DNA from 4 places in the Fundidesulfovibrio sp. genome. Region 1 is predicted to be linked to each of the others. Evidence: predicted binding sites of a transcription regulator. Region 1 holds the regulator's gene; each other region holds the start of a gene.
The links. The regulator sigma-54, encoded in region 1, starts transcription at its own class of promoters, with help from an activator protein. The targets are predictions, from matches to a motif close to CTGGCACGGNNNNTGCTT.

Region 1 (5,561 bases):
CAAGGGTCATTGTGTAGCCCGCCTCGCGCAGGCTGTCAAAAACCGCTTCGGCCACGGCCACGGAGCGGTGACGGCCGCCGGTGCAGCCCACGGCCACGGTGAGCCGGTAGCGGCCCTCCTGGGCGTAGAGCGGCAGCATCTGCCGCAGGAAATCCACCAGCCTGGGCAGGAAGGCCTTGCCCTGGGCGGATTCCAGCACGTAGTCCACGATGGCCTTGTCCTGCCCGGAAAGGGGCTTGAGCCCGGCCTCGAAATAGGGGTTCGGCAGGAAGCGCAGGTCGAACACCAGGTCGGATTCGGCCGGGATGCCGTACTTGAAGCCGAAGCTCATCACGTGCACCTTCATGGCCGTGCCCTGGCCCTCCAGGAACATCCATTTATCCTGGAGCTGGCGGCGCAGGTCGTGCACGGAGAAACCGGTGGTGTCCATGACCAGGTCGGCGGCGTCGTGCAGGGGGGCCATGCGCCGGCGCTCCTCGTCCACGGCCTCGCCCAGGCCGTAGCCCTCGGCCTCGTAGGGGTGGGGCCTGCGCGTGGTGGCGTATCGGCGCATGATCTCCTGGGTGGAGGCCTCCACGAACACGATCTGGATGTGGCTGCCCGAGGCGCGTATCTCGCCCAGGGCTGTTTCCCAGCTGTCGTCCAGGTCCGTGGCGCCCAGGCCCAGGGCCAGACCCCGGTGGCGCACTGCCGCCTGCCCCTGGAAGAGGCTGGCCAGCTTGGGCATGAGCACGGGCGGCAGGCCGTCCACGCAGAAATAGCCCATGTCCTCGAAGACGTTGAGGGCCGTGGACTTCCCGGACCCCGACAGGCCCGTGATCACCACCACGGGCAGATGGGCGCTCGCTCCCGGCATGGCATCGCTCCTTGTGAAAAGTCCCCGCCGCGCGGTGGCGCGGCGGGGACCGGCCTATCACACATCGCGTCCGTTTGCGTGACGAAGCCGCCGCCCCTCGCGGGGCCACGGCAGGTTCACGCGTGGCTGGAAAGCACCTTCCAGAGGGCCTCGTGATCGGCGGCGTCCAGGAAGGAACGCCGGAAGCCCTCGTCTGAGAGAAGCCGCGAGATCTGCGCGAGGATGCGCAGGTGCATGCCCGCCACGTGTTCGGGCGCGAGCACCAGGAAGAAGATGCGGCAGGGCTTGTGGTCCAGGGATTCGAAATCGATCCCCGCGCGGCTGCGTCCGGCCACGATGACGATTTCCTTGAGCGAATCCATCTTGCCGTGGGGGATGGCAACGCCGTCGCCGATGCCCGTGGTGCCGAGATTCTCCCGGTCCATGAGCACGCGCGACGCCTTGGCCGGGTCCACGTCCGGGAAGGCGGCGGCCACGGGGGCCACCAGCTCCGCGAGAACGTCGGGCTTGCCCCCGGCCGCCAGGTCCTCCAGGACGAAGTCCTTGCGCAGGTATTCCCCCAGGCGCATCAGAGGGAAACTCCAGGATCGATCAGGCCGTAATCGCCGTTCTTGCGCTTGTAGAGCACGTTGACGCGCTCGGTCTCGGCGTCGAGGAACACCAGGAACTCGTAGTGCATGGCGTCGAGCTGCTCGGCTGCCTCTTCCACGCTCATGGGCTTGGGGCTGTACTTGTCGGATTCCTCGATGGCGTGGACCTTGCCCTCGGTGGTGAAGCTCACCACGCCCATGGTCACGTCGCCCTGGGCGGCCTTGCGGCGGTCCTTCATCTTCTCGCGCAGCTTGCGCAGCTGGGCGTCGAGCTTGTCCGTGATCATGTCGATGGTGGAGTACATGTCGTCGGAGCGCTCGTGGGCCGAGATGTGCATGGCGTCGGCGTCGATGACCACGTCGGCGATCTGGCGGGTCTTTTCAACGGAAAGAGTGACCACCACTTCGGCGTTGTCGGAATTGCTCATGTACTTGGAGAGCTTGTCGAAACGCTTGGCGGCATATTCCTGCAGGCCGGGAGACGGCTCGAAGTTCTTGAAATTGAAGGCGATAATCATGGTAACCTCCGGGGGATGACGCCGCGTGGCGGCGGATTTGGCTACAATACGTCCTTGCGCTTCGAGGAGGATTCGATGCCCATGGCCATGCGGTACTTGGCCACCGTGCGCCGCGCGATGTTCACCTGCAGGCGCCGCTTGAGAATCTCCGCGATCTGTTCGTCGCTGGTTGGTTTCTTGGGGTCCTCGGCCGAGATGAGCTGCTTGATCACCGCCTTCACCGACTCCGAGCCCACGGACGACCCGTCGTCGAGTTCCAGCGCGGAGTTGAAGAAGAACTTGAGTTCGTAGATGCCGTGGGGCGTGGCCACGTACTTGCTCGTGGTGATGCGGCTCACGGTGGATTCGTGCATGCCGATGTCGTCGGCCACGTCCTTGAGGATCAGCGGGCGCAGCTTCGTCACGCCGTCCTCGAAGAATTCCCTCTGAAATTTCACGATGGATTCCAACACCTTGAACAACGTTCGCTGGCGCTGATAGAGGCTTTTCATCAGCCACTGGGCGCTGCGCATCTTGTCCTGGAGGTACTCCTTCTCCTTGTTGGCGCTGGAACGGCCCATGTCCTCCATATAATAAGGCGAAAGCTGGAGCTTGGGCAGGCCGTCCTCGTTGAGCACGATCACGAAGTCGTCTCCGAACTTGTACACGAACGCGTCCGGGCTGACGTACACCGGGTCCGGCGAGCTGAAATGCGAGCCGGGCATGGGATCGAGCGTCTGGATGATCTCCAGATACTCCTTGATCTCCTCCATGCTCAAGCGGAACTTTTTCGCCAGGGGCTTGTAGCGCTTCTTCTCCAGGTCTTCCAGGTGGTCGCGCACGATCTCCAGGAGCACGGGGTCCGTGTAACCGTACACCTCCAGCTGCACCAGCAGGCACTCCTGGGGCGAGCGCGCGGCCACGCCCACAGGATCGAGCCGCTGCAGCGCCTGGACGACAACTTCCACCTCTTCGGGAGTCACCGAAAGCACCTGGGCGAGCTCCTCCGTGCTGGAGCGCAGGTAGCCCCCGGAGTCGAGATTGCCCACGATCTCGTCCGCGATGGCCTGCTGCCGGGCATCCAGGGGCGAGAGGCTGATCTGCCACGCCAGGTGCCCCTCCAGCGAGGGCTTGGCCGTGAGCCTGGCCTCGAAGGACATGCCCTCCTCGGGCGTCTCATGCTCGCGCACCGTGGCCTGGCGCGACGTGGAGGCGAAATCGCCCAGGTAGTCGTCCCACTCGGCCGTCTTCATCAGCTCGCGCTGCATGGCCCCCTCCTCCTGGGTGGAGTCGGGGGCGTGCGAATCCTCGGCAATGGTGGGCTCGGGCCGCTCGTCGTCGAACTGGGTCTCCTCGAGCAGCGGATTCTCCAGGAGCTCCTGCTGCACCGTTTCCACCAGTTCCAGACGGGAAAGCTGCAACAGCTTGATGGCCTGCTGCAACTGGGGCGTCATCACCAGCTGCTGCGAAAGCTTGAGTTGCTGCCTGAGCTCAAGTGCCATCGTGCTATCGTCTCCTTGTGAACTGGCCCGGGCGACTAGCAAGAAGAATGCCGGATGCCCGCCTAGCCCGGTGGTTATGCACCAAAACCGAACCGGAAGCAAGACTTGACGGCTTTTTCCGTGAAGCGCCAAGGACGGCGGGGGCCACGACAGGGGCGGCCGGGGAATAAGCCCGACGTATCGGCTACAGGGCGATGTCGCGCCAGAGGGCGTCGCGCTTGCCCTGGGCGGTGAGCAGCAGGCGCACGGCGTCGCGCACGGCGCCGTGTCCGCCGGGCAGCCGCGAGACCCAGGCGGCGAGGCGCAGGATTTCGGGCTGGGCGTCGGCGGGAGCCATGGGCAGTCCGGCTTGGCGCATGGGCGCGGCGTCGAGCCAGTCGTCGCCCATGTAGGCCAGGTGCGGGAAGTCGAGGCCGCGCTCGGAGAGGATGCGCTCCAGGACGGGGAGCTTGCGCAGGTGTCCGCCGTGGAAGGCGGTGACGCCCAATTGCCGGAGCCGCTCCTCGGCCTGTGGGTTGGGCAGCCCGCTCAGGGCGGCCACCTCGACGCCCGCGCGTTCCAGGAGCTTCAGGCCCATGCCGTCGGGAATGGAGAAGCATTTGAGGGACTGCCCCTGGTTGTCCAGCCAGAGGCGGTTGTCGGTGAGCACGCCGTCCACGTCGAGCACGAGCAGGCGCACGTCGCGGGCCAGGGCCAGGGCGCGGCGGCTGAGGCCGGGGCGCGCGGGGCGTTTGGTGGGTCGCATGAAGGGATGGCCCCGTCGGCCGGAGAGGTCCGGCCGACGGGGAGCAGGGATTGTTACGCTTCCCGCTGGGTCTTGGCGGCCCGGATGAATTCCCGGAAGAGCGGGTGGGGCTTCATGGGGCTGGACTTGAATTCCGGGTGGAACTGGCAGCCCAGGAACCAGGGATGCCCGGGCAGCTCCACGATTTCCACGAGGGATTCGTCGGGAGAGAGCCCGGAGAAGACCATGCCCTTCTCGGCCATGCGGGCGTGGTAGGCCTTGTTGAACTCGTAGCGGTGGCGGTGGCGCTCGTCGATCTGGGCCTTGCCGTAGGCCTCCATGGCCCTGGTGTCGGGCTGGACCACGCAGGGGTAGGCCCCCAGGCGCATGGTGCCGCCCATTTCGGAGTCCATGTCGCGCTTTTCGATCTTCTTGGTGCGGAAGTCGTACCACTCGCGCATGAGGTAGATCACGGGATCGGGGCTCAGGCGGTTGAATTCCTCGGAGTTGGCCTCGGTGAGCCCCAGGACGTTGCGGGCGAACTCGATGCAGGCCAGCTGCATGCCCAGGCAGATGCCGAAGAAGGGGATCTTGTTTTCGCGGGCGTGCCGGATGGCGGCGATCTTGCCTTCCACGCCGCGCGAGCCGAAGCCGCCGGGGACGAGGATGCCGTCGAGGCCGGCCAGGCGCTGGGCCACGTTGGCCGAGGTGACATCCTCGGAGTTCACGTAGAGCAGGTTCACGTGCACGCCGTTGGCCACGCCGCCGTGGATGAGGGCCTCGTGGAGGCTCTTGTAGGCTTCCTTGAGGTCCACGTATTTGCCCACGATGCCGATGGAGACCTCGCCCTGGGGGTTGGCCAGCTTGTGGGTGAGGTCCTTCCAGGCCGCGAGCTCGGCGTTCTTGGCGGGCAGGCGCAGGAGGATGGCGATCTTCTGGTCCACGCCCTCGGCGTAGAGCTTGAGGGGCAGCTGGTAGATGTTGTTCACGTCCACGGCGGTGAACACCGCGTCGGGGTCCACGTTGCAGAACTGGGCGATCTTGTGCTTGAGCGACTGGTCGAGGTCGATCTCGGAGCGGCAGATGATGATGTCGGGCTGGATGCCGATGGAGCGCAGCTCCTTGACGCTGTGCTGGGTGGGCTTGGTCTTCAACTCGCCCGCCACGCGGATGTAGGGGATGAGCGTCAGGTGGATGTAGAGGACGTTGTCCTTGCCCAGGTCGGAGCGCAGCTGGCGGATGGCCTCCAGGAAGGGCTGGCCTTCGATGTCGCCCACGGTGCCGCCGATCTCGATGAGGGCCACGTCCTCGTCCTTGGCCACGCCGAGGATGGAGCGCTTGATCTCGTCGGTGATGTGGGGGATCACCTGGACTGTGCCGCCCAGGTAGTCT
Region 2 (5,561 bases), on a different contig from region 1:
GGCGTCGAGTAAAAAGTCTTCATAGGCTCAAGCAGCATGGGAGTCAATAGGGTTATGCGTCTTCAGCGCATCATGGTTTTCAGGCGCTCCACGAGCTGCCCTTCGAGGGGGAGGGGGGACGCCTCCTCGCCCCGGCGGTCCACGGCAGAGGCCAGGATCGTCGACGCTTCCTCGCGCCCAAGCCTTCCACCCGGGCGGATCGTCACATACCGTTCGAGCAGTCCCTCCTCGCCCAGAGGAACGCCTGACAGCAACTGGCGCTCCGAAACGCGCGCCCCCATGAAATAATTCCGGCCCGCCATGTAATGCAGCATGGGTTTGTCGAGCGTCTGCACCGACCCGGTCAGCGCGGGCGGCGACAATTCCCTGGCCAACAACGCCTCCAGGGAGCCGATCCCCGCTTCCGCCAACGAAGCGCGCACGCCGGGCGAAGCGTCCCACAACGCTCCCGCTGCGGTCACTCCGGGGGCCAGGTCCTCCCGAGAAGCCAGGAGAAGCAGGTCGTTTGCCTGGGTCATGAACACCCGAATGCAGGGGAAGCGTTCCCGAAGGGTGACGAGCACGGTCCCGAGCACCTGGGCCGAAGCGTCGTGGACGTGGATCCACTGCGCGAACACTCCGCCCGGAGCCAGGCGTCGGTCGGCCAGACGGTAGAATTCCCGCGAGAAGAGCGCGTCCACGCCCAGAACCCAAGGGTTGCTCGGCTCGGAGACGATCAGGTCCCACTGGGCCTCCTCGCGCGCCAGGATGCGGAAGGCGTCGCCGTGCAGCATGCGATGCCGGGGCTCCCGGTGGACGTCGCCGGTGAACGCGGCGAAGAGCGGCAACGCCTTGATGACCGAGGAGGATATCTCCGCCGTCCCGATGGAGGCCACGTCGGCATAGCGCGCAAGCTCCCCGGAGGTGACGCCCGTGCCCAGGCCGACAACCAGCGCCCGGCCGCGTGAGGGCGCGAGAAGCGCCGGGATGTGCGCCAGCAGGCGCAGGGTGGACATGTCCGCAACAGTGGACGAGTCGGACTTGCCGTTGACGAACACAGCCATGGGCTTTTCGGAATGCCAGGCCTGACGAGGGGCGCGCAGCACGGACGCCGTGCCTTCAGGACCGTCTTCCTGGAAGAGGAGTTCCACTCCGTCGTGGAACTCCTCGAAGAAGGCCTTGGGCGATGCGTAGGAGGACGCCAGCGGCATACGTAAACGGAAAGTGCCCATCATGAAGCGCTGCGCATCGTATCCCGGCGCGGCGGGGATCAGAGCCAGGGCCGCGAGGGCGGCCAGTCCTGTGGCCAGGCGCGTTCGGGGTCCAAGTTCACTTGCCGCAAGCCAGGCCCCGGCCAGGGACAGCACGGCGCAGAGCAGATAGATCTGTCCGTTGTTCAGCAGCGGATGCAGAAGGATTCCCGCTGAGAGGCTCCCCGTGAGGTTGCCCGCCGTGTTGGCGCACAGGATGCGCCCCGAGAGACTGCCCACGGTGGCCAGGTCGTTACGCAGGCGGTTGAAAATCAGGGGCACGGCCGCCCCGATGAGCAGGGCGGGCAAGCCCGCCGCCAGCGAGAGGGCGGCGAACCCGGCGGCCTGGAAGGCCCAGAATCCTGCGAGGTCCGGCGCGAAGAGTAAACGCAGGCGGTGCGCCCAGTAGGGCCAGGTGTCCAGGGAGGGAAACAGCAGGAGCAGCAGGGCCGCGATGGCCAGTTGGTTGAGCCACACGGCGCGCGTCCCCAGGCGGGCGAAGCGCCCCGCGAGGAGCGCCCCCGCCGCGATGGCCAGCACGAACATCCCCACCACCATGGTGAAGGCGTAGGCCGACCCGCCCGCTGAAAGGGCCACGAAGCGCACCAGCACGTTCTCCAGGCCCATGGACTGGAAGCCGTTGAGGAACGCCAGCCCCATCAGAGCGAACCCCAGGCCGCGCCTGTGCGGGGGCGGCGACGCCGTCGGGCCTGCTCCCGGGCCGCTCAAGGTATCCGGCCAGGCGGGATTTCGGACAGGTTCGGCCCGCATGGGGTCACGCGCCAGGGCGAACCACGCGGCGGCCAGAAGATTGAGCGAAGCGGCCAGGCGCAGCGTGCCGGGCAGCCCCAGTTCGGGCACGGCAACGTACCCGGCGGCCACCGCGCCCAGGAAGGCCCCGGCGGTGTTCACGCCGTAGACCCTGGCGTGCACCGCTCCGGAGGTCTCCACGTCGCGACTGAGGGCCTGGGTGAGCAAGGGCGCGGTGGCTCCCATGCACACCGTGGGCGGCCCCACCAGAGCCGCAGCCAGGGCGACCCCCTGCAGGGCCAGGCCCCAGGGGGGCGAGAGAGACCATCCGGCCGAGGCCTGCTCCACGGCGGCGAACAGGGCTGGAAAGGCCAGGCACCACAGTCCGATGAAGCCCTCGGCCAGGGCGTAGGCCTTGTAGGGGCTGCGCACGCGCAGGGCCAGGCGGCCGAAGGCATGGTAGCCCAGGGAGAGCCCGCCCAGGAAGGCGGCCAGCACCACGGCCGTGGCCGCTGCGTCGCCGCCCAGGAGTCGGGCCAGGTAACGTTGCCAGACCACCTGGTCCATCATGGCGGCCGCGCCGGTGGCGAACACCAGCACGCAGACCACGGGGGGCACCGCGACCGGACGGGGCGGAGCGCCAGGGAGCGCCCGCCAAGGCCGCGCCCCGCTCATGTCCTGCCGGGAAGGGTGGGGGCGAGATCGCCGATGAGGGCCGTCACGCCATCCACCTCGCCGTGGGACTGCTTGTAGGCGTCGAGCAGCGGCACGAGGGTCGAGTAGTTGCGCTGGATGAAGTAGTAGTCGTAGAGGCGCGCGTCCATGTAGGACTTGAGGAAGGAGATGGACAACTCGCCGGGACTGGCGACCTTGCGGCGCTTCCAGGTGCAGTAATCGTGCAGCCAGCGCCGGGTCTCGTCGTCGATGTTGTCGATGAGGAACCGTTTCGTCGCGTCGTCGGCCATGGGTCCGCTTGCCGTTGGGGTTGAGGCGATGCGCGCTTCCCGCCTTTTGGAAAGATAGCGCCCAACGCCCCGGGACGCAAGGCGCGATGCGCGCGCCCGGGGTCACGCGGCCCCACGGGTCGGCTGGACGCGTCCTCAAAGCCCCTTGTCTCGAGAAATTTCGCACGAACCCCGCCCGGCAACGAGCGCCCTGCCGGGAGACTTCCCTCCTTGCACGCAACACACGTTGACGCCTGCAACTTTCTTTGCACCCCAGGCCGCGCCAGAATCCAAGCCGATCCGCGCTGCGCCCCTGGGGCCAACGTCAACCTTTGTTGCTGGCCGGATCAATTCCTCCTGCGGCGGACAATTTTCCTAATATACTGAAATCAAACGAATATACAGTTCAACCCATCCTGGCACGGCCCCTGCTTTATGGGCTTTGTGGATTGGGGACTCCCCCGGGACGCCTGGGGAATACGTCGAACCTAGGTTCAAACCAATTGAAGGAGCCGTTAGGTCATGAAAAAGCTTGTGATTCTTGGAGCCGGCGCCGGCGGTTGCATAATCGCCAACAAGATGCGCCAGAAGCTGGACGAGAAAGAGTGGAAGATCACCATCATCGACCGCAACACGGTCAACCACTACCAGCCCGGCTGGCTGTTTGTGCCCTTCGGCATCTATGACATCAAGGACTGCATCCGCCCCCTGTCCAGCTTCATCCCCAAGGGCGTGGACTTCGTCAACGAAGAGATCACCAACGTCGACCCCGTCGCCAAGGTGATCACCACCACCAACGGCAAGCACGACTACGACTGGATCGTGGTGGCCACCGGCTGCCGCATCATGCCCGACGAGATCGAAGGCATGATGGACGGCTGGAAGAAGAACATCCACGACTTCTACACCCCCAACGGCGCGGTGGATCTGGCCCACAAGCTGGCCCGGTTCGAAAAGGGCAAGATCTGCCTGAACATCGCCGAAATGCCCATCAAGTGCCCGGTGGCCCCCCTGGAGTGGCTGTTCCTGGCCGACTGGTTCTTCTCCATGGAAGGCACCCGCCACAACATCGAGATCGAGCTGGTCACCCCGCTCACGGGCGCGTTCACCAAGCCCGTGGCCGCCTCCATCCTGGGCAAGATCTGTGAAGAAAAGAACATCAAGATCGTGCCCAACTTCGAAATCGCCGCCGTCGACGCCGAGCGCGGCGTCATGGAATCCATGAAGGGCGACGAGGTGGAGTTCGACCTGCTGGTGGCCATTCCGCCCAACTTCGGCTCTCAGGTGATCCTCGATTCCGACATCGGCGATCCCATGGGCTACATGAAGACCGACCACTACACCCTGAAGTCGCCCGACTACGAGAACATGTACATCCTGGGCGACGCCACCAACGTGCCCACGTCCAAGGCCGGCTCCGTGACCCACTTCGAGGCCGACGTGCTGGTGGAAAACCTGCACCGCGACATCGAAGGCCTGGCCCCCCGCCCCGAGTTCGACGGCCACTCCAACTGCTTCATCGTCACCGGTTACGAGAAAGCCGCCCTCATCGACTTCAACTACAAGGTCGAGCCGCTGCCGGGCAAGTATCCGTTCCCGGGCATCGGACCCTTCGGCCTGCTGGAAGAGTCCTACATGAACTACTGGGGCAAGATGATGTTCAAGTGGGTCTACTTCAACCTCATGCTCAAGGGTAAGGACCTGCCCCTCGAACCCCAGATGTTCATGGCCGGCAAGAAGCGCCCCGGCAAGTTCTAGGAGCGGTCATCATGAGCAAAGAGGACCTCATACTCGAAAAACTCGGCAAGATCGAAGCCGAGCTGGCCGTGATGCGCGAGGCCAGGGAGCCCATGGACGACCTGATCCGGGACCTCAACCCGATCATGAAGCAGGCTCTCTATGTGATGGTCAACGAATTCAAGGACGTTGAGGACAGCTTCCAGCTGGAAGACGTGATGCCTCTCGTCAAGAAAGTCCTGGTCAACGTGAAGAACCTGACCTGGGCACTGGAAGCGCTCGAAACCATCATCGACATGTGGCACACCATGGAGCCCATGATGAAGAGCGCCCTGCACAACACCGTGCGCTACCTGGGCACCCTGGAACAGCGGGGCGTGTTCAGGACCTACGAGGCCATGCTCGAGGTGCGCGCCAAGGTGGCCCAGCACTACGGGCCGGAAGACATCGAGGCCATGGGCGACAGCTTCGTCACCCTGCTGGGCCTGCTCAAGAAGATGTCCAACCCCGAAATGCTGGCCCTGCTGGAGAAGATCACCGACATGCCCGCCAACATCGACCTGGCCAACGCCAAGCCGGTGGGCATGTTCGGCGTCGTGGGCGCCCTGTCCGACTCCGAGGTCAAGAACGGCATCGGCGTGGCCATGGAGATGGTCAAGGCCCTGGGCAAGCTGAAGTAACAACCAAGCGGCGCGGCCGCGAAAACGCGAGGTACCTATGGCCAAGAAGATACTCATCATTGACGACGACCCCGAGATCATCTCCTATCTCAAGGACGTCTTCGAGGAAGCCGGCTATGACACCGTGGGCGCCAAGAACGGCGTCGAGGGCCTGGAGATGGCCCAGGTGCACAAGCCCGACCTCATCACCCTGGACATGGACATGCCCGCGCGCGGCGGCA
Region 3 (5,561 bases), on a different contig from region 1:
GAACATGCCCACCATGAGCAGGGAGCCGTGGGCGAAGTTCACCACCTTCATCACCCCGAAGATCAGGGTGAGGCCCAGGGCCGTAAGCCCGTACATGGCCCCCATCATGGCGCCGTTGAGCACCGCTTGGATCACAGCGGTCATTGGTCGTCTCCGGGAGTGATGCCCCCCGGGGCGCGCGGGCGTCCCGGGGGGCGTTGAACGGTCGGGCTACTTGTTGGCGGGGAACACCGGGGTGTACCCGGCGCGGCGGGCGGCCTTGGGCCACACGGTGACGCGGTCGAGCTTGCCGTCGATCTCGGCCACCTGGACGATGACGATGCCGGCGTTCTTGTTCTGGCCGTTCTCGTCGAACTCCACGCCGTCGTAGGAGACGATCATGGCCGGGCCGGTGGTGAGCTTGGTGGCGGCCAGGGCGTCGCGGACCTTCTTGGGGTCGGTGGAGGCGGCGCGTTCCAGGGCGTCGGCGATCACGTACATGGCGGCGTAGGCGTCAACGGACTCGCCGGTGAGGTCGTAGCCGTACTTCTTCTTGAACTTCTCGTTGGTGGCCTTGGCGCCGGGCTTGTTCACGTCGGTGTTCCACTCCACCTCGTCGAAGAGGTAGAGGCCGTTCTTGGCCACGTTCTCAAGGAACTTGGGGTCGGCATGGCCGCCGCCGGAGGCGATGATGGCCTTGGGCTTGAGCTTCATCTCGGCCATGGTGTTGGTGAGCAGGATGGCGTCGGAGGCGTTGGAGACGAGCATCACCACGTCGGGGTTGGCGCTTTTCAGCTTGGTGACCACGGGGGTGAGATCGGTGGCGGTGGAGGGGTAGGGCTCGTCCAGGACGATCTGGTAGCCTTCCTTCTTGGCCAGGTCGCGCCACTTCTCGGCGAAGCCGGTGCCCCAGTCGCCGTTCTCGAAGACGAAGGCGATGGTCTTCATCTTCTGGCCGGTTTCCTCCTGGATGTCCTTGAGGAAGCGGAACTGGTCGCGCACCCACCAGGAGTCCTTGGCGGCGATGCGGAAGACGTACTTGAAGCCGCGCTCGGTGATGGTGTCGCGCACGGCAACGGGAACCACGAAGGGGATGCCGTAGCGCTCGGCGGTCTGGGTGGCGGGGTAGGTGACGGCCGAGTTCCAGCAGCCGGTCATGATGTTCACCTTTTCGGTGTTGATCAGGCGCTCGGTCTCTGAAACGCCCACGGTGGGGTCGCTCTTGGAGTCGGCGTAGACCAGCTCCAGCTTGGCCCCGCCCAGGCTCTTGATGCCGCCTGCGGCGTTGATTTCCTCGACGGCCATCTCGCGGGCCTGCTTGCCCTGCACGCCCACCGAGGCCGAGGGGCCGGAGAGGGGTTCGACGTTGCCGATCTTGATGCTCTTCTGGGCCAGGGCCTGGGTGGAGAGACCGGCGGTGAGGAGCGCCGCCGCGAGGAGTCCGGTGAGTTTTCTGCCGAAAGACGCCGTGTTCATGCTCAACTCCCTTCGTTGTGGGTTGTCGCGCGTTTGCCTGGTTCCTTAGCCTTTTGGAGAGCGCCTACAGGCGGCCCTTGGCGATCTCCTGGAAGCCCTCTTCCAGGATGGCCAGGCCGCGTTCGAGCTGCTCGTCGGTGATCACCAGGGGCATGAGCGTCCTGATGACGTTGCCGTGTGTGCCGCAGGAGAGGAGCAGAAGCCCCCTGTCCACGCAGTATTTCACCAGCGCCTTGGCCTGGGCCATGGCCGGGGTCTTCTTTTCGCGGTCGGTCACCAGTTCCAGGGCGCGCATGGGCCCCAGGCCGCGTTCCTCGCCGATGATCTCGTAGCGTTCCATCCACTGCGCGAAGCGAGCCTGGAGGGTGGCCCCCAAGGTGCGGGCGCGCTCCAGGAGCTTCTCTTCCTCGAAGACCTCCAGAACGGCCAGGGCCGCGCGGCAGGAGACGGGGTTGCCGCCGTAGGTGCCGCCGGTGCCCCCGATCTGGGGCGCGTCCATGATCTCGGCGCGGCCCACCACGCCGGAGATGGGCATGCCGCCGCCCATGGACTTGGCCACGGTGACCAGATCCGCCGCCACGCCGTGGTGGGTCATGGCGAAGTATTCGCCGGTGCGTCCGAAGCCGGTCTGCACCTCGTCGGCCACGTAGACGATGCCGTTGGCGCGGCAGATGGCGGAAAGCTTCTCGAAGTAGCGGGTGGGCGGGGTGACGAAGCCGCCCTCGCCCAGCACGGGTTCGGCCACAAGGCAGGCGACGGACTCGGCGGCGGCGTGCCCGATGAAGAAATCATTCAGGAGGTCCGCGCAGGCCGCATCGCAGGTCTTGCGGTCGAGGCCGATGGGGCAGCGGTAGCAGTAGGCGTAGGGCATGCGGTAGACTTCGGGGGCGAAGGGGCCGAAGCCGAACTTGTAGGGCTTCACCTTGCTGGTCATGCTCATGGTGAGCAGGGTGCGCCCGTGGAAGCCGCCCTCGAAGACGATCACGCCCTGGCGCTTGGTGTGGCTGCGCGCGATCTTCACCGCGTTCTCCACGGCCTCGGCCCCGGAGTTGGCCAGGATGGCCATCTTCTCGAAATCCCCGGGGGCCAGGGAGCAGAGCTTCTCGGCCAGACGGATGTAGGGCTCGTACATCACGATGTGGAAGCAGGTGTGGATGTACGTGTCGGCCTGGTCCTTCACGGCGGCTGAAACCTTGGGATGGCAGTGGCCCACGTTGACCACGCCGATGCCGCCCGCGAAGTCGATGAGTTCGCGCCCGTCCACGTCGGTGATCATGGCGCCGGAGGCTTTGGCGGCCAGGAAGCGGGTTACGTTGAAGGGACCTTTGGGGATGTAGCGGTCGCGCAGTGCCAGGAGCTCTTGGGTCTTGTCGGTGTGCTGTGCCACAGGGTGTCCTCTCGCACGGGGTTGATGGGTCGGGCTCGCGCCCCGCCGTTGACGAAAATGCCAAGCTGGATGAGCAAGAAGCAAGCCAGGACGTGCCAGAGGAATTAATGCTTTTATTTCAGAATATTAACTAAGCATTTTCAAAAAGCGTCACACTCGATTGATTCAAAAGCGAATCAACTTTTAACAAAACATTAATATTTACGGGGCAATAAGAATTGTTCAAAAATGAATCAAGCTCCTTTGACGAAATTGACAATTTCCAAATCAAATCCTTCCGGAACAAACCGGGGGGTCCGCCGTTCGCGCCATGTGCGGCAAGGGCTCGCAGGCACTGACACTTGACCAATGAACTCTCACCCGTCTGATTCGTTATTGAAGCCCGGTCATGATTCAGAAATGAATCGGCCGGGCTTGATGCCGTACCGGGCCAGCTTGCGCACCACCGTGGACTGGCTCACCCCCAGAAGCGTCGCCATCTCCCGCGTGGTGCGGCAGCGCGCGGCCGCCTGGCGCAGCGCCCGCGCACTGGCCTGGTCTGCGGATTCGGCAAGCCCCCGCGGCTGGGCCTCTCCCAGCGCTCCGCCGCCAGGACCCAGGGCCTCCTGCACGGCCTCGGTGAGGTCGTCGCCCTCGCTCATCACGAAGGCCTTCTGGATGATGCCCACCAGTTCGCGCACGTTGCCCGGATAGTCGTGGGTCTCCAGCAGGCGCATGGCCTTGGGCGTGAGCCGCTTGGCCTTGGCGTAGCGCGCGTTGCAGGCCGCCAGGTAGAACTCCGCCAGCCCGAAGATGTCTTCCCGGCGCTCCCGCAGCGGAGCGATGCGCACGATGAAGGTGTTGAGCCGGAAGAAGAGGTCCTTCCGGAAGCGCTTCTGGTCCACCAGGCGCTCCAGGTCGCAGTTTGTGGCCGCCACCACGCCGCACTCCACCACCTTGGACTCCGCCCCGCCCAGGCGTCGCAGCTCGTGGTCGTCCAGGTACTTGAGGAGCTTGGCCTGCACCGAGAGCGGGATGTCGCCCACCTCGTCCAGGAAGAGCGTGCCGCCCCGGGCCAGCTCGATGAGCCCGGCCTTGCCCTGCTTGAGCGCCCCTGTGAAGGCCCCCTTCTCGTAGCCGAAGAGCTCGGCCTCGAAGAGGTTTTCCGGCACGGCCGGGCAGTTGATGGGGATGAAGGGCTTCTTGGCCCGGGGGCTGTGCTGATGCACGAACTTGGCCAGGAGCCCTTTGCCCGTGCCGGACTCCCCCAGGATGAGGATGCGCGAGGCGTCCATGTGCGCGAGCTTCAAGAGGGCGTGCAGGCAGTGACGCATGGAGGGGCTTTCGGCCACCACGTCCTTCTGGCGCAGCTCCAGCATGGAGAGCTCCGCCAGTTCGTGGCGGTAGCGCTCCTCCACCTTGCGCGCGTTCTGGAGCCCCTCACGCAGGGCGTTCAATTCCGTCACGTCGCGCTCGTTGACCACCACCATGGCGATGGAACCGTCCGGGCCGAACACCGGCGAGCCCGTCACCAGGAGCTGCTTGCCCGTCTTGGTGATGCGCTGGATGATGCTGGACTGGCGCTTGTGGCGCAGCACATCCAGGGTGACCGAGTGGTCCACCAGCCCCTCGTCCAGGATGCAGCGGATGCTGCGGCCCACGTAGTCGGAGGCCTCCACGGAGTTGAGCCGCTGGGATTCCCGGTTGATGTCCAGAATCACGCCGCTGCCGTCGCAGATCCAGATGCCCTCGGAGACCGAATCGAGCACGGCGCGCAATTGGATTTCGGGCACGGGCAGCGAGCCCTCGGGCAGGGCGTCGTCCAGGAGCAGGGCCGCGCCCACGATGGCCCCGTCGCGCACGATGGGCCAGGCCTGGGCCGCCAGGCGGCGTCCCCCGGCCTCCAGGACGCGGGCGGTGCGGCGCTCTTCCTCCAGGCAGTCGCGCAGGAGCGGCAGCAGCTCCGGCGGCGTCTGGCCCGGGGGCGACTCCAAGCCCAGGATCCGGGCCGCGCTGGGGTTGGCGGAGACGGGCCGCAGGTCGCGGTCCACGGTGAAGAGGCCCTTGCCGAGACTGCGCAGGGCATCCCCCTCGTCGAAGGGGGGCTTGCCGCGCCGCGTGCGTGCGGGAGCGCCGGGGTTTGCCATGTTTGGAAAATGCCCGGAAACCGTCCCGCCCGCAAGAGGGGGGCGGTCGGCGCAGGAGGCGGACGGAAAGGATAGCGGGGGGGGGGAAGAGAAGGGGTGCCCTTCAGACCCACATTTTTCCCTTCCCCGCGGGCGGTGCGGGCCGGAGCCTGCGGGCAGTGGCCTGGCCTGCTAGGGCGAGACGATCACCATGTGCAGGTCGCAGACGTTGGTCATTGTGGGGCCGGTCTTGAGCAGGTGCCCGATGCGTTCGAAGAAGTGGTAGGAGTCGTTGTCGCGCAGCGAGGCGTTGATGGAGAGGCCGGCCGCGTGAGCCATCTCCACCAGCTCCGCCGAGGCGAAGGCCCCTGCCGCGTCGGTGGGGCCGTCGGTGCCGTCGGTGGAGGCGGAGAGGAAGAAGACGTCGGCCCCCTTGAGCTCGTCGCGGGCCAGCTCGGCCAGGAAGGCCAGGGCCATCTCCTGGTTGCGACCGCCCTTGCCCTCGCCCTTGAGGGTGACCACCGTTTCGCCCCCGGCGATGATGCAGGCGGGCTTCTTCACCAGCAGTTCGGTTTTTCGCACGTCCTTGGCGATGCCCCAGAGGAACTTGGCCG
Region 4 (5,561 bases), on a different contig from region 1:
GGGGGCGCGCCGAGCGGGGCCTCGGCCCCGCCCTGGGCCAGCCCCCGCTCCAGGCAGAAGGCGCGGAGCAGCCTGCCCTGCGGATGCGCCATCGCCTCCGGCCCCATGCGGGCGGCCAGCCAGGCAGCCTGGCCCTCGCCGTTCCCCTGGGACCCGGCCGTTGACCGGTCCGTGCTCGCGATGCGTTCCATCCGTCCTCCCCCGGCCGTTCGGCCGCCTTGCCGGACACGCCCCGTGCCTCGCGGACCAGGGGCGCATCCGACCGATATCCCTTTTCCAGCATGCGTTCAATCGTCCTGGGCGGCTGCGGGACGATTTCCTCCACAATAAATGAATCGCCTGCCCGGCCTCTTCCCGCAATCCCTCCCGGCCACGCCGAAGTCGCCAGGGGACGCAGAAAACAGCAAGAAGCATACCTCCTTCGGCAAACGCCCTTGTTCGAGAACCCTCTTCCTCGGTCCGGGGGCTGTACATCCGTCGAATCATCAGTATATGTAATGAAACATGACCCCTCCATTGCCATGATCCGGCATATGACAGGGAAGACTCTCGACCGGAGAAGGCTCCATGCCCGCCACGCAATGCAGACCCGCAGGCCGGGATACCGGCTCCACCAGCGTCGAAATGGCGCTGATCCTGCTGCCTCTCCTGCTTCTGCTGGTGGGGGGCGTGGAGGCCGGGCGCTACTACTGGACCCGCCACGTCGTCGCCGCAGCCGCAGCCGAGGGCGCGCGCCTGGCCATCCTCAACGGCCCCACCGACGCCGAGGTGGCCGCCAGGGCGCGCCGCATCCTCGTGGAAGGCGGCGTGACCCAGGCCGCCGGGGTGACCGTCTCGGCAAGACAGGCCAACCAGCCGGTCACCGTGCGCGTGGACCTGCCCTACGCCTTCTTCGGGCTGGGGGGGCTCGTGCCCGCCTTCGCGACCGTTAACTCCATCTCCATCACCTCCATGATGGTGCACCAGCCATGAACGCCCATCGCGACCAGTCCGGCGTGGCGGCCGTGGAGTTCGCCCTCATCGGCTCCCTGGTGCTGATCCCCCTGGTGATCGCCATCCTGGACTTCAGCCAGATGTTCCAGATCCGCCAGGTGCTGGCCCAGGCCTGCGAAGTGGGCGCGCTGGCCGCCTCCGGCGGCCAGCCGCCGGAACCCCTCATGCGCGCCTACGTCCAGCAGGCCGGACAGGACCCCGGCCGCCTGGGCGTGGCCGTCACGGCCGACTACCAGCAGCTGCCCCCCGGAACGGCCATCCGCGTGGACGCGACCTTCGACCTGCGCGGCCTGCCCATCATCCCCTGGGGCTCGGCCATACCGGGCTTCGTGGAGCTCACGGCCCAGGCCACAGCCCGCAGGCGCTGACAACCAGGAGCCCGACATGAACAACGCCACACCCTCGCGCGGCGAACGCGGCTCCGTCTCGGTGCTGGCAGCCCTGCTGCTCGTGGCCGTCTGCGGCATGGGGGCCTTCGCGGTGGACTACGGCTACCTGCGCTGGAAACGCAGCCAGCTCCAGACCGCCGTGGACGCCGCCGCCCTGGCCGGCGCCGCCGGGCTCGTCTCCTACGGCCAGGACCTGGCGCGCATCCGGGCCGAGGCCGTCACCTTCGGGCGGGCCAACATCGACGCCCGAGACAACCCCGCCCTGGCTCTCGCGCAGGGCGACGTCACCGTGAACCTCAACATCCCGGGCTGGGTGGAGGTCACGGCCGGGCTCACCGCCGCGCGCGGCAACCCCGTGCGCCTCTTCCTGGGGCCGGTGCTGGGCCTCAACGCCTCCGACGTGTCGGCCACGGCCCGGGCCGAAATCTTCTGCTCCACCACCTCGCGCTGCATCAAGCCCTGGAGCGTGCCCGCCAAGTTCACCTGGAACGACAACTGCGGCGCGCCCAAGGACCGCAACGGCGTGCTCGATACGGATGTGCCCTGCGAGATGGCCTCCATCAACGTGCAGGGCTACGGCCCCGGCGACGTGGGCACGCAGATCGTGCTCAAGACCGGCGACCCCCACTCCACCATCGCCCCGGGCCAGTACAGCCCCGTGGACCTGCCCCCCGTGGGTTCCGGCCAGCCCGTCACCGGAGGCTCCGCCTACCGCGACAACATCGCCGGTTGCACCGGGGCCAACAACACCGACGTCACCGTCCGGGATTTCCTCCAGTTGGAGCCAGGCAACATGGTGGGGCCCACCAAGCAGGGCATCCAGGACCTCCTCTCCCAGGACCCGGGGGCCTACTGGGATTCTGCCACCAGCTCCGTCAAGGGCAGCACCTACCCGGACCCCATGGCCAGCCCCCGCGTGGGCATCATCTCCTTCTTCGACCCCCGCGACCCGCCCAGCTCCGGGCGCAACACCATCGTGGTCTACCAGCTGGGGGCCGTGTTCGTGGAGGGCGTCAACGGCGCGGGCGACGTCACCGGACGCTTCGTCAACGCGACGGCCGTGTCCCCCGTGCGCGGGGCCGGAGGCAACTGCGGAACCCTCTGGGGCATCAGCCTCACGCGCGACTCCACACGCTGACAGCCGCCCGGCGCTCCACGACGAGTGGATCGCGGCGGCCTTCGCGATCCACGATTCCTGAATCCGCCCCCACGTGCGACCCGGAGTCCACCCGGGCCGCGTTGCGCCAGGACCCGCGCCCCACGGACGCCCCCGGGCCGACTCCCCCCCGGCAGCCCTGCCCGGCACGAGCCTTGCTTTGGGCCTCGCGCGGGGCGCGCCGACGCGCGCCCCCAAGAGGAGACCGCCATGAAGCCGCGCAACGAATCAGGCTCGTCCTCCGTGGAGGCAGCCATCATCATTCCCGTGCTGGTGGCCCTGTCGGTTTCGGTGTGGGAGGGGTCCGTGATGCTCAAGACCTTCTTCACCGTCCAGGAGGCCGCCCGCGAGGGCGCACGGGAGATCCTGCGCTCCGGAAACGACTCCAAGGTGCAGGCCCTGGTCCAGAACCTTACGAAAGACCTGCCCCCCTCGGACCTGCTGGTGAGCAAGTCCGTGGACACGGGCGCGAAGACCGCGACCGTGGAGGTGAGCTATGCCTATCAACCGAGTTCTCTCTCTGGCGACTTCATTGACGCGCTCAACAACGGCCCTGTTACGATCACTTCGAAGGTTGTCATGCCTCTGCAGTGAGGAGCGGGGCTCCACGGCCACGCTAGTGGCCGTGGGCGCGCTGGCCCTGGCCGGCGCGGCCGGCCTCGTGGTGGACGAGGGCCTGCTCTACAAGGCCAACAACCAGCTCCAGGCCGCCGTGGACGCGGCGGCCCTGGCCGGGAGCCTGGAGCTGCCCTACGACCCGGACCTCTCCCAGAACCGCGTGCGCCAGGCTGCGGAGAAATCCCTTGCCCAGAACTACGGCGAGGCCTCCATCAAGAGCCTCACCCTGGGCACGGAGGTGCGCAGCGTCTGCGTGGAGGGCAAGACCACGGTGAAGCTCACCTTCGCCTCGGTGCTGGGGGTCGGGGACAAGGAGATCGACTGCACCGCCTGCGCGGGCTACAACAACCTGGAAATCGTCTTCGTGATCGACAACACGGGCTCCATGTCCGGCACGCCCATCACCAAGGTGCGCCAGGCGGCCACCAACATGGTCAACCTGGTGATGCCCAACACCGGCGCGCCCTCCACCAAGATCGGCCTGGTGCCCTTCCGGGGCAAGGTGCGCGTCCCCGCGAACGTGGACGGCAAGGCCGCCGGATGCCGCAACGCGGACGGCACCGTGAACACCACCAGCAGCGCCTCGTGCACCTCCATCCCCTACATCAAGGCGCTCACCACGGACAAGGCGGCCATCACCACCGCCATCAACTCCATGACCGCCACCGGAACCGCTTCAGGCACCGTGATCTCCGAGGGCATCAAGTGGGGACGCCACGTGCTCACCCCCGAATCCCCCTACACCGAGGGCGGCGACCCCAAGAAGTACCGCAAGGTGATGATCCTGCTTACCGACGGCGACAACGAGGACGGCAAGTGCGGCGGCCAGTACGGCGACACCTCCGACCCCAACAACTACTGGTACAACGCCTACTACGGCATGAACGTGAAGACCTGCCACTGCGAGGACGGCGGATGTCTCAACACCGCCATGCTCTCCGAGGCGCAGCTGGCCAAGGACGCGGGCATCGAGATCTTCACCATCCGCTTCGGCACATCCGACTCCACGGACGTGAACCTCATGAAGACCGTGGCCTCCTCCAAGCCCGGAACCAACGACCACTACTACGACGCGCCCTCCTCCAGCGACATCGACGACATGTTCAAGAAGATCGGCCGCCAGCTCGGGCTGCGGCTCATCAAGTAGGAGCACCCCATGAACGCCATCCGCAGACTGCGCAAGCTCCTGGGGGAGGCCGGGTCCTCGGCCGTGGAATTCGCCCTGGTGGCCCCCCTCGTCACGGGGCTCATGATCGGCGTGCTGGAGACCAGCAACGCCCTCTCCGTGTGGCTCACCCTCAAGAAGGCCACCGAACTGGGCGCGCGCTTCGCCACCACCGGCCAGGGCGAAATCGACGGCACCCGCATGGCCCAGATCATCGCCGCCACCAAGAAGGTGGCCGCCGACTCCCGGGGCATCGACGTGAACGTGAACGTCTCCAGCTGGCCCGGGCTCTCCGCCTCGGGCGCGGCCCGCGAAGGCGACCCCGGCGGCCCCTGCGACACCGTCCAGATCGACGTGAACTACGTCTACACGCCCGTCACGCCCCTGGGGGACATGCTCGACCCCACCAACGGCGCGTCGGCCTGGTCCCAGGCCATGACCATGCGCCAGGCCACCCGCATGGTCAACGAACCCTGGCGACCCTGCCCCTACTAGACGCCAACGGAGACATGCCATGACCATCCAACGCCTCGTCGCCTGGGCCGCCGCGCTGGCCGCCCTCCTGGCCATCCTCTTCGCCGCGCCCCGCGCGCACGGCCAGGAAGGGGACGACCTGCGCGGCTACGACCTCATCGACCCGCAGAACAAGGGCTTCGTCACCCTGCCCGAATACCTGGCCGTGTTCCCGGACCAGCAGAAAGCCGCGGCCGACTTCCAGGGCATGGACGCCAACAGGGACCAGATCGTGACCAAAGAGGAGTTCCTGGCCGTCAAGCCGGCCTACAAAAAGTAGCTTCGGGCCGTGGGGGCCGCGTCCCGGGCGCGCGCGGAATCGCGCCCGGGACGACGGCCTCCGCGAGGACGGCCCGAACGCACGGGGGAAGCCCCCGGGAGCGGTTCCCGGGGGCTTGTGCGTTCCCCGCCCCGCGGATAAAGGCAGGGCAGCGACGACCACCCCATGGACCACTCCCCAGCACCCAAACCCCTCGCGGCGCTCGACGCCTTCTTCCTCCTGGACGCCGGACGCCTTCCCGGCCTGGACGGCCTGCGCGGGCTGGCCATCGTCATGGTCTTCAACGTCCACTTCTTCGCCCAGCACTTCGAGCGCCACTACTTCCTCGACCCAGGCGCACCGGCCCACCAGCTCCTGCGCGCCCTGCACTCGGGCGTGCTCGGCGTGGACGTGCTCTTCGTGCTCTCGGGCTTCCTCACGTGGGTGTCGCTGGCCCGGCGCAGGCCC

Region 2: the regulator sigma-54 is predicted to act here: its motif matches at 3,340-3,357, upstream of sqr (type III sulfide quinone reductase, selenoprotein subtype).
Region 3: the regulator sigma-54 is predicted to act here: its motif matches at 2,914-2,931, upstream of gabT (4-aminobutyrate--2-oxoglutarate transaminase).
Region 4: the regulator sigma-54 is predicted to act here: its motif matches at 2,682-2,699, upstream of ACV4UX_RS10375 (TadE/TadG family type IV pilus assembly protein).

The regions. Positions count from the first base shown of each region.
Region 1 is NZ_JBZVFJ010000048.1:3,629-9,189, forward strand. Features, by position in the region: gene rapZ (RNase adapter RapZ) at 1-856, opposite strand, end outside; gene ACV4UX_RS08225 (PTS sugar transporter subunit IIA) at 973-1,425, opposite strand; gene hpf (ribosome hibernation-promoting factor, HPF/YfiA family) at 1,425-1,964, opposite strand; gene rpoN (RNA polymerase factor sigma-54) at 2,006-3,445, opposite strand; gene ACV4UX_RS08240 (KdsC family phosphatase) at 3,630-4,190, opposite strand; gene pyrG (CTP synthase) at 4,244-5,561, opposite strand, start outside.
Region 2 is NZ_JBZVFJ010000020.1:8,800-14,360, forward strand. Features, by position in the region: tRNA gene ACV4UX_RS04505 (tRNA-Thr) at 1-3, opposite strand, end outside; gene ACV4UX_RS04510 (spermine/spermidine synthase domain-containing protein) at 63-2,588, opposite strand; gene ACV4UX_RS04515 (hypothetical protein) at 2,651-2,944, opposite strand; gene sqr (type III sulfide quinone reductase, selenoprotein subtype) at 3,446-4,681, shown strand; gene ACV4UX_RS04525 (helical membrane plugin domain-containing protein) at 4,693-5,340, shown strand; gene ACV4UX_RS04530 (response regulator) at 5,378-5,561, shown strand, end outside.
Region 3 is NZ_JBZVFJ010000073.1:10,272-15,832, reverse strand. Features, by position in the region: gene ACV4UX_RS10995 (branched-chain amino acid ABC transporter permease) at 1-144, opposite strand, end outside; gene ACV4UX_RS10990 (ABC transporter substrate-binding protein) at 211-1,455, opposite strand; gene gabT (4-aminobutyrate--2-oxoglutarate transaminase) at 1,520-2,842, opposite strand; gene ACV4UX_RS10980 (sigma-54 interaction domain-containing protein) at 3,229-4,968, opposite strand; gene ACV4UX_RS10975 (glycerate kinase type-2 family protein) at 5,140-5,561, opposite strand, start outside.
Region 4 is NZ_JBZVFJ010000068.1:2,360-7,920, reverse strand. Features, by position in the region: gene ACV4UX_RS10395 (HDOD domain-containing protein) at 1-191, opposite strand, end outside; gene ACV4UX_RS10390 (TadE/TadG family type IV pilus assembly protein) at 568-972, shown strand; gene ACV4UX_RS10385 (TadE/TadG family type IV pilus assembly protein) at 969-1,361, shown strand; gene ACV4UX_RS10380 (pilus assembly protein TadG-related protein) at 1,378-2,520, shown strand; gene ACV4UX_RS10375 (TadE/TadG family type IV pilus assembly protein) at 2,749-3,132, shown strand; gene ACV4UX_RS10370 (vWA domain-containing protein) at 3,035-4,303, shown strand; gene ACV4UX_RS10365 (TadE/TadG family type IV pilus assembly protein) at 4,313-4,816, shown strand; gene ACV4UX_RS10360 (EF-hand domain-containing protein) at 4,836-5,114, shown strand; gene ACV4UX_RS10355 (acyltransferase family protein) at 5,280-5,561, shown strand, end outside.